4 regions of the Bacillus sp. GbtcB14 genome follow, and region 4 is predicted to be linked to each of the others. Evidence: predicted binding sites of a transcription regulator. Region 4 holds the regulator's gene; each other region holds the start of a gene.

Region 1 (3,900 bases), on a different contig from region 4:
AATTAGGTCAATACCTGTTAACGTTTCTAACGTACGAATATTTCGACCTTCACGTCCGATAATACGTCCCTTCATTTCGTCATTTGGAAGATTTACAACCGAAACGGTTGTTTCAGCAACATGATCAGCTGCACATCTTTGCATTGCAAGAGATAAGATTTCTTTTGCTTTCTTATCCGCTTCTTCTTTCGCACGAACTTCACTTTCTTTTACCATTACGGCAATTTCATGAGAAACTTCACTTTCTACTTTACCAAGAATAATTGCTTTCGCTTGTTCGCGTGTCAGATTGGAAATGCGCTCTAATTCTGTTTGTTGCTTTTGAACTAACTCTCCCACTTTGCTTTCCAACTCTTCAATCTGTTGTTGTCTCGCTACAAGAGAATCCTCTTTCTTTTCTAACTGTAGCTCGCGTTTATCGAGCGTTTCGTCTTTACGATCAAGGTTCTCTTCTTTTTGCATTAAACGATTTTCTTGTTTTTGTAATTCGCTTCTACGGTCACGAATTTCTAATTCAGCTTCTGTACGAAGTGTATGAATTTCATCCTTTGCTTCTAAAAGCGCTTCTTTCTTAAGTGCTTCAGCCTCACGATTCGCTTCGTCTATAATACGTTTCGCTTCATTAGCTGCACCATTAATCTTCGCTTCAGCAATAGACTTTCGAACAAAAAAGCCAACAACTGCACCGACTGTTGCAAGCAAAATGGAGATGAGTATCCAAACTGTAGTACTACTCATGATTTCACCTCCCCTTGCTATGAATGAAAAAAGACTGTCGGCATGTACATTGAATACCAACATACAGCAAAGACCGTCGTCCCGCTTTTTTAAGGGACTTTCTTCATTTCACAATTAAAATGTCATATTATTATTTCGGCAAGATTTAAGTCTTACTCCGAATATTACTTCTCTTCTTGAGAAGAGTATTTCGTATATAAGAAAAAATATACATTCTCATTGTATCTATCGCAATTTTCATTGTCAAGCGTTGTCTACTTTTACTTTCTTTACCTTCAGCTCTAATTCATATATGAATTTAAAAAGAAGACAGCATATTATCCTGGAAAACCTTAGTAAATTCCAGTTTATTCATACAAAACATGCATATATCCCTCTTTATACATAATCTTTTAGGCAAATTAAATATTTTATCTCCAACGATATACAACGCTTTCATAATGATTAAAAATAAAAGACACGGAATCGTGTCTTTTATTTTTAATCTTGAAGAGTTGAATCTTCCGTGTCTTCCGCACCAGAGTCTTCACCAATTCCGTGATGGTCACGAACAAAGAAGGCAATTTCCTCTCTTAAATCCGTATTCTCTTTTAAGAATTGCTTCGAATTTTCACGACCTTGCCCTAAACGCTCTTCATTATAAGAGTACCAAGCACCACTCTTTTGAACGATATCAAGTTCAGAAGCCATATCTAAGATTTCACCTTCTCTTGAAATACCTTCTCCGTACATAATATCAACTTCAGCAACACGGAATGGTGGTGCCACTTTATTTTTAACTACTTTTACTTTTGTTTTATTACCAACGATGTCGTTACCTTGCTTTAATTGCTCCGCACGACGTACTTCAAGACGAACTGTTGAATAGAATTTCAACGCACGACCACCTGGAGTTGTTTCTGGGTTCCCGAACATAACCCCAACTTTTTCACGAATTTGGTTGATAAAGATTGCGATTGTTTTTGATTTATTGATTGCACCTGATAGCTTACGAAGTGCTTGAGACATTAAACGCGCTTGTAAACCTACGTGTGAGTCACCCATGTCTCCTTCAATCTCAGCTTTCGGCACAAGAGCTGCTACAGAGTCAATTACGATAATATCAACCGCACCACTTCGTACAAGTGCTTCTGCGATTTCTAAACCTTGCTCCCCTGTATCAGGTTGTGATAATAGTAATTCATCTATGTTAACGCCTAATTTTTGTGCATATACAGGATCCATCGCATGCTCCGCATCAATGAACGCCGCTTGTCCACCTTGACGCTGTACTTCAGCGATTGCGTGTAATGAAACTGTTGTTTTACCTGAACTTTCAGGTCCGTAAATTTCAATAATACGGCCACGTGGGTATCCGCCTACCCCTAGTGCCACATCAAGTGCTAAAGAACCACTTGAAATTGTAGAAATTCTACGCTCCGCTTGTTCTCCTAATTTCATAATTGAACCTTTACCAAATTGCTTCTCTATTTGTTTTAACGCCATATCTAATGCCGCTTGACGATCACTCATTCAAAATTCCTCCTTAACTGAATTGCTAATCTTATTATACCTATTTTCAATTCAATTTGCCAACAAAAATCGAACATTTATTCGATTTTTTTATTTTCCATTAAATAAAACTGCATTTAAGCATTAAAAAAAGCTAGAAGAGACTTATATCTCTTCTAGCTTTTTATATAAATGATAAAATCCATATTTCGCTGAACGTTCCCTAATTTGTTGACGACTTCCACTTAAATTAAGAGAAAAGACTACAGTTGGTTCATCCTTCATCGCCAATCCAACGAACACCGTTCCCGGCTCTTTATGTTCTGAAGCATCCGGTCCTGCTACCCCAGTGAAACTAATTCCGATATCCGCTTTTAATAAACCCTTAACATGTTCAGCAAGATAACGAGCACATTCTTTACTAACTGCACCATCAGTAGATAACACTCCCTCAGGTACATGTAATACATGTTGCTTCACATCATTATGATAACAAATGACACCGCCTTTAAATACGGAAGACACACCAGCACTTTCTGTTACTTGATTGCCAAAGAGACCACCGGTTAAACTTTCTGCACACGCTAAAGTTAATCCTTTTTTCTTCAATAACGCTATCGCCTTATCATGCAGAAACTCTTGATCATACCCGTAGAAAAATTCTCCTACTCTTTCTAAAATCAAATCTTCCATATGCTGAATGAGTTTCGCCGCTTCATCAGCATTTTGATGTTTGGCAGTTAAACGTAGTGTCACTTCTCCATCATTCGCAAGGGGGGCGATTGTCGGGTTCGTTTGTCCATCAATTAAATCTTGAACTTTCACCTCTAATTGAGATTCCCCAATCCCGAAGAAGCGAAGCACACGAGAATAAATGTTTTCTCCTGTTGTAAAGTTACGTAAAAAAGGCTCTACATAACTTACATACATCGGCTTCATCTCTTTCGGTGGTCCTGGTAATAAAATATAAACTTTTCCGTTCTTATTTAACCCCATACCAGGTGCCATGCCGTGATCATTCGCAAATACAGTTGCTCCATCCAAAACGAGCGCCTGCTTTTTGTTATTCTCTGTGAACTCGCGACCTGTACGCTTAAAGTACTCACTTATCGATGCTAATGCCTGTTCATCATACACTAGCTCTCCACCCAAACTAGAAGATATCGTTTCCTTCGTCAAATCATCTTTTGTCGGGCCTAATCCACCTGTGAAAATAAGTATGTCAGCACGTTCTTCCGCAACTTCAATCGCCTGCTGTAATCGCTTGTTATTATCTCCAACTACAGTATGGTAGTACACATTAATTCCAATTGAAGCTAACTTTTCAGATAAAAACTGGGCATTTGTATTTGCAATTTGTCCAAGTAATAATTCAGTTCCAACCGCAATAATTTCAGCATTCATCCCAATTCCCCCATAAACTTCTATTTTGAGTTTACAAAAGCAGCTCTATTTTTCCAGAAATAATCCCACCCTGAAATAACAGTAAAGAATAATGCAATCCATATAAAGATATCAGCAACTGGAATATGGATTAAATTTAAAGGTACATCGTGTAATAAATACGCTGCAATCGCAATAATTTGTGTCCACGTCTTAATTTTTCCTAACTGATTTGCTGCCACTACTTCTCCTGTCCCAGCAAGTACAAGGCGTAAACCTGTTACTGCA
Region 2 (3,900 bases), on a different contig from region 4:
GCGAAATTGCGTACTGAATATGAAGATCGTAGAAAAAAACAAGGAAATCCTTCCTTCAAATTAATTGATAAAAATGAGGAATCTAGATTAAAACCAGCATATGAGAAAGTGTATGTTGTGAAAGAAGGCGAAGTTTGAAAGGATGGGGGAACCCCCATCCTTTTCCTTTTCAGTTTTGTCGGTAAGTCTATATAATTTCATTTGCCGAGAAAAATGCCCGAGTAACGACACGTCTTGTCGAATATTGAAAGATTATCATAGCTAAATAATGAAGGAATTCTAATGAGAGGTATGGAAACTTAATAATTACATCTCCATATGTCGTATCTACCATTTCCTCTTTCATATAAGCGATGATACAGTAGAGGTAGTACTTAGAGTAAAGGGGTAAAGTGTAGAATGGATTTTCAGACAATCAAAGAGTATTTTTCACCAGAAAATATGGATCATATTGTTGAAAGCTATAAAGCGTTCGGACCACTTCTTGGTATTGGTTTACCGATGATAGAAGCGTTGATTCCGGCATTGCCACTCATCGTATTTGTACTGGCGAATGCTGTTGCATTTGGATTTTGGCTCGGTTTTCTTTATTCCTGGCTTGGATCAGTAATGGGTGCCTTACTTGTTTTTTTCATTATCCGCCATTTTGGCCGAAGTCGTTTCTTTTCTTTTGTAAATAAGCATGAGAGAGTACGAAAGGCAATGGGATGGATTGAAAGGAAAGGGTTCGCACCGATTTTCGTCATCTTTTGTTTTCCGTTTACACCGTCTGCGCTTATAAATGTTGTCGCTGGTCTATCTCGCATTAGTGTAAAACAGTTTGGCCTTGCGCTCGCGTTTGGAAAACTTGTGATGATTTTTATTTTAACGTATATCGGTCATGATTTAATGTCATTTATTCATAATCCGGTGAAATCAGTCATTGTAGCGATTGGCATTTTTATTTTATGGTATGTTGGTAAAAAAATCGAAGTAAAGTTAGAACTACAGTAAGAATAGTCTTCTTTATAATTGCAGGCTTCATTATTAAAGGATAAGGGGAGAAGCGGATGAAGAAAACTTTGAAAAAAGAAGGCATAGAGTGGATACGAACAATTTTAATTGGTGTATTATTAGCTGTATTTTTTCGAACGTTTTTCTTTTCAACGTACGTTGTAGAGGGGAAGTCAATGATGCCGACTTTGCAAGACGGCAATATGCTCGTTGTAAATAAGGTGAGTTATCAAGTAGGGGATTTGAACAGGTTTGATGTTGTTGTGTTTCATGCGAATAAAAAAGAGGATTATGTAAAACGAATTATCGGTTTACCTGGGGATCAAATTGAATATAAGCATGATAAACTATATATAAACGGACAATTTGTGGATGAACCTTATTTAGAGGCGTATAAGAAAGAGACAAATGGACGGCAACTAACAGGTGATTTTACATTAGAAGAATTAACGAAAGAGAAGTTTGTACCACCTGGATACATTTTTGTAGTAGGTGATAACCGCCTTGGGAGCTGGGATAGTAGACACTTTGGATTTGTAAAAGCTGATACAGTTGTCGGTAAAGTTGATTTACGATATTGGCCAATTCAAGAGGTGCAGACAAATTTTTCAAAAGGTTGATATAATAGATAGAAGTATAGAAAAAGGCAAACTACTCCGTTTGTCTTTTTTCGTGTCCTATAATACAATTATAGTAGCAAACTAACGTTCGTTATGTAAGTGAAAGGTGGGGTTACATGTCACTTCGATTTGTGATTGGTAGAGCGGGAAGTGGAAAAAGTACACTTTGTTTACACGAAGTGCAAGAAGAGTTAAAACAACGCCCGAGAGGGGAAACAATATTATATCTTGTGCCAGAACAGATGACATTCCAAACGCAGCAGGCGTTAATTGGTAGTGAGGATGTTAGAGGTTCTATTCGGGCACAAGTTTTTAGTTTTTCACGATTAGCATGGAAGGTACTGCAAGAAGTTGGCGGAGCGAGTCGTCTTCACATTGATGAAGCGGGCGTACATATGTTACTCCGTAAAATTGTAGAGTCTCGCAAAGACGGATTATCGGTGTTCCAAAAAGCAGCGGAGCAAAATGGTTTCTTTGAACATCTTGGTAGTATGATTGCGGAATTTAAACGTTACAACGTGACGCCATCTAACGTATATGAAATGTGGCAACAATTAGATGCGCATAGTAGCAGTGCCGAACAAAAGCTATTAGCGAATAAAGTGTATGATTTACAACTATTATATGATGATTTCGAACGTGCTTTAATCGGAAAATATTTAGATTCAGAAGACTACCTACAATTGCTAGTGGAAAAGCTTCCACAGTCTGAATATGTAAATCGGGCTGAAATTTATATAGATGGATTTCATTCATTCTCCCCACAAGAGCTAGAAATTGTAAGACAGCTTATGATTTGTGGAGCGAGAGTTACGATCACGTTAACGATAGATGAAAAAACGTTAGCACAACCAGTAAATGAGCTAGATTTATTTTATGAAACGACGTTAACGTATGAAAAGATAAAACAAATAGCACGTGAAGAGAAAATAGAAATTGAAAAAACAATTCCACTTATGGAACAACCGCGTTTTCATTCGCAAGCATTAGCACATTTAGAAACGCATTACGAAGCACGTCCAAATGAAAAGTTTCACGGAGAAGCAAGTGTCACAATTAGTACAGCAGCTAATTTACGAGCTGAAGTAGAAGGTGTCGCTCGTGAAATTCGTAGACTTGTGGCGGATGAAGACTATCGTTACCGAGATATTGCAGTTCTTCTTCGTAACGGAGAAAGTTATTACGATGTGATGCGAACGCTATTTACAGATTATAATATCCCACACTTCATCGATGAAAAACGCCCGATGTCACACCATCCGCTAGTAGAATGCATTCGTTCTACACTCGAGATTATTAGCGGGAATTGGCGTTATGATGCAGTGTTCCGCTGCGTGAAAACAGAGCTTTTATATCCGCTAGGCGTAAGAAAGGAAACGATGCGCGAAGAGATGGATGAGTTTGAAAACTACTGTTTAGCGTACGGTGTACAAGGGAAGAGATGGACTTCTGAGGATCCGTGGATGTATCGTCGCTATCGTTCTCTTGACGATACAGACGGGATGATTACAGACAGTGAACGTGAAATGGAAGAGAAAATAAACAGGCTACGCGACGTTGTAAGAACGCCTGTTATTCGTATGCAAAAAAGACTGAAGCGTGCGGGAACAGTTATGCAAATGTGCGAAGCAGTTTACTTATTTTTAGAAGAGCTTGACGTTCCGAAAAAATTAGAAGCATTACGTATTCGTGCAGAAGAGAGCGGAGATTTCTTATTTGCGACAGACCATGAGCAAGTATGGGAAGAAGTAATGAGTCTTCTTGATACGTTTGTTGAGATGCTTGGCGAAGAGAAAATGTCACTTTCTATGTTCACAGATGTTATGTCTACAGGTCTTGAGGCGCTTCAATTCGCAAACATTCCGCCGTCATTAGACCAAGTGTTAATTGCTAATATTGATCGTTCTAGATTATCAAATGTGAAAGCAACATTCGTCATTGGAGTGAATGAAGGTGTGATTCCGGCAGCACCTATGGATGAAGGGATGCTTTCTGATGAGGAAAGAGATGTTCTTAGCGTTGCAGGTATTGAACTTGCGCCAACGACGAGACAAACTTTATTAGAAGAACAGTTCGTTATGTACCAAATGGTAACGAGAGCAACTGAGAAATTATATATTTCATGCCCGCTCGCAGATGAGGAAGGGAAGACGTTACTAGCGTCTAGCTTTATTAAGAAAATAAAAAGAATGTTCCCTGATGTGAAAGATACATTTATTACGAATGACGTAAATGATTTATCACGTTCGGAACAAATTTCATACGTAGCAACGCCAGAAGTAACGTT
Region 3 (3,900 bases), on a different contig from region 4:
ATTACGGTGAAGGGACAAGTTATGCCGTATGTAAGCCGTGGTGGTTATAAACTTGAAAAGGCATTAGAGACATTTCACCTGGATTTACAAGATAAAGTTATGATAGATATTGGTTCATCAACTGGTGGCTTTACAGATTGTGCGCTTCAAAATGGAGCGAAATTATCTTATGCATTAGATGTAGGATACAATCAACTTGCGTGGAAATTGCGTCAAGATGAGCGTGTTGTCGTAATGGAACGGACAAACTTCCGTTACGTGACACCAGCAGATTTAGAACGTGGTTTACCGCAATTTGCTAGTATCGATGTTTCATTTATATCATTAAAGCTTATACTGCCGGTTTTAAAAACAATGCTTATGCCTAATGGGGATGTAGCAGCGTTAATTAAACCACAGTTTGAAGCTGGAAGAGAGCAAGTTGGGAAAAAAGGTATCGTTCGTGATCGAAAAGTACATGAGGCTGTCGTGGAAATGATTGTCGACTTTGCTATAAAAGAAGGATACGACGTAGAAGGTTTAACATTCTCACCAATTACGGGCGGGGATGGTAATATTGAATTTTTAATTCATCTGAAATGGCATGGTGAACGTGAGAATGGCGAAAATCATGCTCCAGTTTCTGTTGAGCAAGTAGTTACAGAGGCGCACGATGTCCTAAAACAAAAAGGAAAAGGGGAATAACATATGTTGTTCCTCTTTTTGTTGTAATTGTATAATGATTGTAAAAACAATTGTGTACAAGTAACGAATTATAAGTTAACATAAATAAGTGAAGTATACCAATGTTTAAACTATGGTAAGAGATAGTGTGAGGTGCAAATGTATGAATAAAGGTCAGCGCCATATTAAAATCAGGGAAATTATTGCGAACAAAGAAATTGAAACACAAGATGAATTAGTTGATATTTTACGTAATGAGGGATTTAATGTAACGCAAGCAACAGTATCGCGCGATATTAAAGAACTGCACTTAGTGAAAGTGCCATTACATGATGGGCGCTATAAATATAGCTTGCCAGCAGATCAACGATTTAACCCGTTACAAAAATTAAAACGCAATCTAGTGGATTCATTTGTAAAATTAGACACGGCAGGACATATGCTTGTGCTAAAAACATTGCCTGGTAACGCTCATTCACTTGGAGCACTTATTGATCATTTAGAGTGGGATGAGATCATCGGAACCATCTGTGGTGATGATACTTGCTTAATTATTTGCCGTACACCTGAAGATACAGGTGTTGTCTCTGATCGTTTCTTAAATATGCTGTAATAAAAAAATCTTGTTTGCTTTCCTCTGTAAAGTGGAAGGTGAACAGGATATTTTTATTGGTTAAAAACGTGAATTTTTAATTGTAATATAATATTTTCTTTGAATAAAATTAGAAAATAGGTGGATTGACCCGTAAAACAAATGTTTGGTACAATGGAGCGGTTAGAAAAGTAATTTATACATACAAACATATAGTATGACTATTTGAATAAAGAACTGAAAAAAGCCCTTAATAGGGGATTAGTTTATAACGAGGTGAATGGGGCATTGTTATCGGAATTATCGATTAGAAACTTTGCTATTATCGAGGCATTAAATATTTCTTTTCAAAAAGGGTTAACGGTTTTAAGTGGTGAAACAGGGGCCGGAAAGTCGATTATTATCGATGCGATTAGTTTACTTGTAGGTGGCCGTGGTTCAGCGGAATTTGTTCGATACGGAACAGAAAAGGCTGAGATAGAGGGGCTATTTTATGTAGAAGATGATAAGCATCCGTGTATTGAAAAGGCAGAAGAGTTGGATATAGAAATAGAAGATGGCATGATTATTTTGAAGCGTGATATCGCTGCAAACGGAAAAAGTGTATGTCGTGTAAATGGGAAACTGGTTACCCTTAGTATATTAAAGGAAATTGGAAAAACACTTGTTGATATTCATGGGCAGCACGAAACACAAGATTTAATGAATGAAGAGCGTCATATGTTTATGCTTGATCATTTTGATGGAGATCGCATTGTTAAACAATTGGGTATATATCAAAATGTATACGCTGACTATGAAAAGTTAAAGAAACAGTTAAAATCGTTAAGTGAAAATGAACAACAAATGGCGCATCGCTTAGATTTAATTCAATTCCAGCATGAAGAAATCAGTAAAGCGGATTTAAAGATGGATGAAGAAATTGAATTAACTGAAGAACGATTACAAATTTCTAATTTCGAAAAAATTTACAAAGCATTAGGCGATGCATATCGCTCGTTAAGCGCTGACGGACAAGGGTTAGATAATGTACGAAGCGCAATGGGACAAATGGAGAGTATTACACATTTAGATGAAGTGTATCAAGAAAATCATGATTCAATTGCAAATAGCTACTACTTATTAGAAGAAGTTGCATATCAACTTAGAGAAAAGCTCGATATGATGGAATATGATCCGAATCGTTTAGACGAAATTGAAACGCGTTTAAATGAAATTCGTATGCTAAAGAGAAAATATGGAAATACTGTAGAAGAGATTTTAGCGTATGCTGATAAAATTGAACAAGAAATTTTTACAATTGAAAATAAAGACGTTCATATTGAAACGACGAAGAAGCAGTTGAAGGAATTAGAAAGTGTTATTCTGAAAGAAGCAACTTTGTTAAGTAATATGCGTCATGACCTTGCGGAGCATCTTACAAATGCCATTCATCAGGAATTAAAAGAACTATATATGGAGAAAACAAAATTTGAAGTGAGAATCATGAAGCGAGAAGGAAATGCTGAAGAGCCTCTTGTGGAGGGAGCCCCGGTAAGACTTACGGCGGATGGCTACGATCATGTGGAATTCTATATTTCAACAAATCCAGGTGAGCCACTAAAACCACTTTCAAAGGTCGCTTCTGGCGGAGAGTTATCTCGTATTATTTTAGCTTTAAAAAGCATTTTTTCTAAGCATCAAGGTGTTGCATCTGTTATTTTTGATGAAGTGGATACGGGTGTAAGTGGTCGAGTTGCACAGGCTATTGCGGAAAAAATTTATCGAGTGTCAGTAAACTCGCAAGTACTTTGTATTACGCACTTACCTCAAGTAGCTTCAATGGCGGATTCACATTTATTTATTCGAAAACAAGTAGCGAATGATCGGACAATTACATCAGTTACCGTTTTAACTATGGAGGATAAAGTAACGGAAATAGCTCGAATGATTTCTGGTGTGGAAATTACAGATTTAACGACAGAACACGCGAAAGAATTACTTACGCAAGCGCATCATTTTAAACAGACAGCAGAGGCTATCCAGTAATGGATAGCTTTTTTTCTCAAATGATGATTTCTTAATTCTTCCGGTTATAAATAAAGCACTGCAAGGAGAGATTAAAAAGTGAAGCCAAGAGGCTGAATGTGGGGTAGGAGCGAGGAGAGTGAACAAATTGAGATTAGAAAGATTTCGCAAAATAATAGGTCTTTGTCTCCTTGTTTCTTTAGTTTTTATTGGGTGTTTTAAACCGCTTCGGACGTTTATTTCATCTCCGAAGCAACTTGTTGTTTTTGAAGGGCAACAATCAGAAATAGCGTCATTACCAGTTTTTAAAGCTTCATCTACAGATAGTCATGTGTTTACAGTAAGTTCAAATGAACAAAAACAAGGACTTATGGTAAATTCTCATCAAAATGGTGAAGCAGATATGGTGTTTCAGCTTGCTGGTTTTCCAGTGAAAAAAGTAAATGTGAAAGTATTGAAAGATTTCAAAGTTATTCCAGGTGGACAATCAATTGGTGTGAAGTTAAACACAAAAGGGGTACTTGTTGTAGGCCATCATTTAATTCAAACTGAAAAAGGGAAAGTATCTCCTGGTGAAACAGCTGGTGTGCAAATTGGAGATATGATTACTGAAATTAATGGTAAAACAATTGAAAGAA
Region 4 (3,900 bases):
TGAATTTATAAATAAAATACAGATGGATATAGCTAATGTTTCCATTTCTTGTACAAGCTTATTCCATAATCTATCTCCAGGTTTCCCTAATCGCGTAACAATGCGTGACATCGTTTCTAATTATATTTATCCAAATACATTAAAAGTAATTAGAATAACTGGAGCGGATATAAAAGATGCCCTTGAACTCTCTGCTTCTTATTTCACATTAAAAGCAGATGAAACTATCATTGTAAATCCTACCTACATAGAACCAAAGCCGCAACACTATAATTACGATATGTGGGAAGGAATTTCGTACGTATTAAACATTTCCAAACCAATTGGAGAGAGAGTCGAATCCTTACAGTATAAAGGAGCTCCCCTTCATATGAATGAAGAATATGACGTCGTTATGAATAATTATCGCGCAAGCGGCGGAGGGAACTTCTTTATGTTTCAAAATAAGCCCGTAATAAAAGACATACCAACAGATATGTCTGAACTTATCGCTAACTATATATTGAAGCACAAAAAGATAGAAGCAACAGTCAATAACAACTGGAAAGTTATTAAATAACGGATATAATAAATAAAAAAGATGGGCCTCGCCCATCTTTTAGTTTAATTTTGCATTATCTTGCTTTTTTAAAGCTTTTAATTTCGCCGGTGTAACATCAGTACCTTCTTCGTTAACAACTTTGATCCCTTTAAGTTCGTTTAACATATTTTGACGAAATCCTTTTAAATATTGTTCACGTAGCGATTGGCGCTCACGTTGTTCTTCTTCAGTTAAGCCTTCAGCTTTTGCTTTTTTCGCTAAGAAGTTAATGCGTTCAATGAGTTCGTGACTTTGCATCTCGAATCCCCCTTTTACTCAAAACTGATTATTATCATACAATAGTTAGTCCTCTTTATCAAGCAATTGCTTTGTATATTCTACATATCTTCGGTGTACTGTTGCTTTTGAAACATCATGACCAAAACCACGAAGTGTTGCTGCAATTTCTTCAAAAGTTAATTCATTCCGGCGTAAACGTACAATTTCCTCAATTGGCACTTCTTTTTTCTCACGTCCTATACTTAAATGACGATTTTTCAAATTATTCTCCGGACGAAATCCTTTCTCTACCGCCCTTTGCATGCCACGTTTAATTTTTAAATTGTGGATCTTTCTTTGATACTCTTCAACAATCCCAATTATATCTAGTACCATCGAATCAGAATCAGAGAGTTCTAATTCTCCATTATGCGTATGCGTATATACTTTTATTCCCTCTTTATGTAAACAGTGCATTAATGCAATCTTTGCATTCCCTCTACCAAGGCGCGTTTCATCTTGTATGAGAAGTACATCAACTTGTTCATCGCGAATTGTATCTAGCACTTCTAATATGCCATCACGTTCAATTGTATAACCGCTAGCCTGCTCTTCAATCACCTTTGCAACATTCATTTGATAGCGCTCAGCTAAATGCAATAATTCATCTTTTTGACGCAATAATGATGTTTCCTGTTCTTCTTTTGTCGTGCTCACACGTGCATAAATAATTGCATTCATTTTGAACCCTTCTTTCTCACTATATTTTCCTTATAGTGTATCATAAATTCGCCTTTCGTTCGAACTTATGTTTGTAGAATGTTTTTTCGCATGTTATACTTATTAATAAGAAAAATGAAAGAAAACGAGGTGTTAGAAAACATGGAAAAGTTAACGAAACGCCAGCAAGACATTCTCGACTTTATTAAGCTAAAAGTACAAGAAAAAGGATATCCACCTTCCGTACGTGAAATCGGTCAAGCAGTCGGCCTCGCTTCTAGTTCTACAGTGCACGGACATTTATCACGACTAGAAGAAAAAGGATATATTCGACGCGATCCAACAAAACCACGAGCAATTGAAATTTTAGGTGACAACCGAATGGATACAGAAACACAATCTGTTATTCAAGTTCCAATTGTCGGAAAAGTTACTGCTGGATTACCGATTACAGCAGTTGAAAGTGTAGAAGATCACTTCCCACTTCCAGCTAGCATTGTTGCTGGAGCAGACCAAGTATTTATGTTACGTATTTCCGGAGATAGTATGATTGAAGCTGGTATTTTCGATGGGGATTTAGTTGTTGTTCGCCAACAACAGTCTGCATACAACGGTGAAATTGTAGTCGCTTTAACAGAAGATAACGAAGCAACTGTTAAACGTTTCTATAAAGAAAAAGACCATTTCCGTCTACAACCGGAAAACTCTTCATTAGAACCTATCATTTTAAAACAAGTGTCAGTTATAGGAAAAGTAATTGGCGTATATCGTGATTTACATTAAGAATAATAAAAGAAGATAATTACCTTATTTATATACGGTAATTATCTTCTTTTTTTGTATTTTGATAGATTTTCATACATTCTATTTCTTATGAACGAGTTTCAATCGTCACATCGCCAGCAGCTGTTTTACCGCTAATATTTTTACTACCATTGCCAATTGTTATATTTTTATTTTCTTCATTAAAAATCATTACGTCGCCAGCAGCGCTTCGCCCACTTATTACTGCATCTTGTGGTTTTTCTAATAAAGTAATATCTACATCCCCAGCAGTTGAACTTGCCTCTACATCATACTTAGGATCATGATCCATAACATATACATCCCCACTAGCCGTTTTCGCTATTACTTTCCCTATTACCTTTTTAAAGTTCACCTCACCAGCTTTTGTAGATCCCTCCACACTCTTAGCTGTGATATGTTTCAAATCTACTTCTCCAGCGAGTGTCCCCACACTTACACGATCACTTTTCACATCACTTATTTCTATTTGTCCAGCGGATGAATTTACTTTTATCTCTTGATAAGAACGTTCAGGCACGAGGAGAGTTATTGTAGACGTTTGAAACCTAAAATCATAAAAAGAAAAATCAAATGAAGCTCCTTTTTCTCTTTCCCCAATAATTTTTAATGTGTCACCATCTTCAGCAATATGAATCTCTTGTTTACGTACATCTCCTGATTGCTTTACATAAAAAGAAGAATCGGGAGATTTTTGGACAACAATATCCCCAGCATCTAACTTAACTTCTATATTTTTTAGTGTTTCGTTTTTAATTACGTTTTCTTTATTTCCTTCTTCTGCACTTTGCACTGCTTTTTCGTATGTTTGTGAAATCCCTATTACTCCAATAATGATACAAGCGATTGCTACTAACAATATTTTTTTCATCATCTACTCCCCTTTTATCATTTTGAAGTTCCATACTACATAACGTACGCATAACTTTTTAAACCACTTCGTACTATAATAAGCGATAATACATAACAACAAACCTACTCCAACAAACGTTATACTAACGAATAAATCCAACCATATAAAAGTACCCATAAATACTTTTCCAATAACGAAAAATGGTGTCACTACACTAGCAATTCCACCGATCCAGAAGGAAAATATAAACGCAATAATTGCAACTAACGGGCCTAACACAATAATGAAATTAAATAAGCTAAGTCCAATCGCTGCCATGACAGCCCTTGTTATATTCGAAGTAGATGGGTCCTTTTTCATTTCATCAAAACGATACAAAGCAAGTAAATCCTTCGCAATTACTTTCGGAGAGCCAAGACCCTTTATTATTTCCGATTCAGTTTTCCCCTCTTCTATCCCAAACTGAAAATGCTCTTCATAATCAAATAAAATATCTTTCCTCTCTTCTTCCGGTAACTTTCTAAGATGACTTGATAATTCTTTAAGAAACTGTTCTTTACTCATCCCATTCCACCCCTTCAATAATTTCTTGTACGCCTTTTGCAAAATCACGCCACTCTGTTACTAACAAATTCAGTTGCGTTTCCCCTTGCTCAGTTAGTTGATAATATTTACGAGGCGGTCCCTCCGTAGATTCTTTCAAATACGTTTGAAAATATCCTTC

What was found. Region 4 encodes LexA, which represses DNA repair genes until DNA is damaged. Its sites were predicted from a motif close to CGAACATATGTTCG; they were not measured.
Region 1: recA (recombinase RecA) is a predicted target of LexA. The motif match lies at 2,321-2,334, and genes of this name have one in related genera.
Region 2: addB (helicase-exonuclease AddAB subunit AddB) is a predicted target of LexA. The motif match lies at 1,691-1,704, and genes of this name have one in related genera.
Region 3: recN (DNA repair protein RecN) is a predicted target of LexA. The motif match lies at 1,411-1,424, and genes of this name have one in related genera.

What each region holds. Positions count from the first base shown of each region.
Region 1 is NZ_JAGXJT010000001.1:860,793-864,692, reverse strand. Features, by position in the region: gene rny (ribonuclease Y) at 1-738, opposite strand, end outside; gene recA (recombinase RecA) at 1,219-2,250, opposite strand; gene cinA (competence/damage-inducible protein CinA) at 2,395-3,633, opposite strand; gene pgsA (CDP-diacylglycerol--glycerol-3-phosphate 3-phosphatidyltransferase) at 3,654-3,900, opposite strand, start outside.
Region 2 is NZ_JAGXJT010000003.1:397,338-401,237, forward strand. Features, by position in the region: gene KVT31_RS10965 (competence protein ComK) at 1-138, shown strand, start outside; gene KVT31_RS10970 (TVP38/TMEM64 family protein) at 400-993, shown strand; gene lepB (signal peptidase I) at 1,050-1,613, shown strand; gene addB (helicase-exonuclease AddAB subunit AddB) at 1,730-3,900, shown strand, end outside.
Region 3 is NZ_JAGXJT010000001.1:473,986-477,885, forward strand. Features, by position in the region: gene KVT31_RS02575 (TlyA family RNA methyltransferase) at 1-684, shown strand, start outside; gene argR (arginine repressor ArgR) at 827-1,276, shown strand; gene recN (DNA repair protein RecN) at 1,544-3,283, shown strand; gene spoIVB (SpoIVB peptidase) at 3,402-3,900, shown strand, end outside.
Region 4 is NZ_JAGXJT010000018.1:3,991-7,890, forward strand. Features, by position in the region: gene KVT31_RS27290 (bifunctional metallophosphatase/5'-nucleotidase) at 1-559, shown strand, start outside; gene KVT31_RS27295 (DUF896 domain-containing protein) at 599-838, opposite strand; gene KVT31_RS27300 (YneB family resolvase-like protein) at 884-1,540, opposite strand; gene lexA (transcriptional repressor LexA) at 1,682-2,302, shown strand; gene KVT31_RS27310 (DUF4097 family beta strand repeat-containing protein) at 2,391-3,197, opposite strand; gene KVT31_RS27315 (DUF1700 domain-containing protein) at 3,198-3,740, opposite strand; gene KVT31_RS27320 (PadR family transcriptional regulator) at 3,733-3,900, opposite strand, start outside.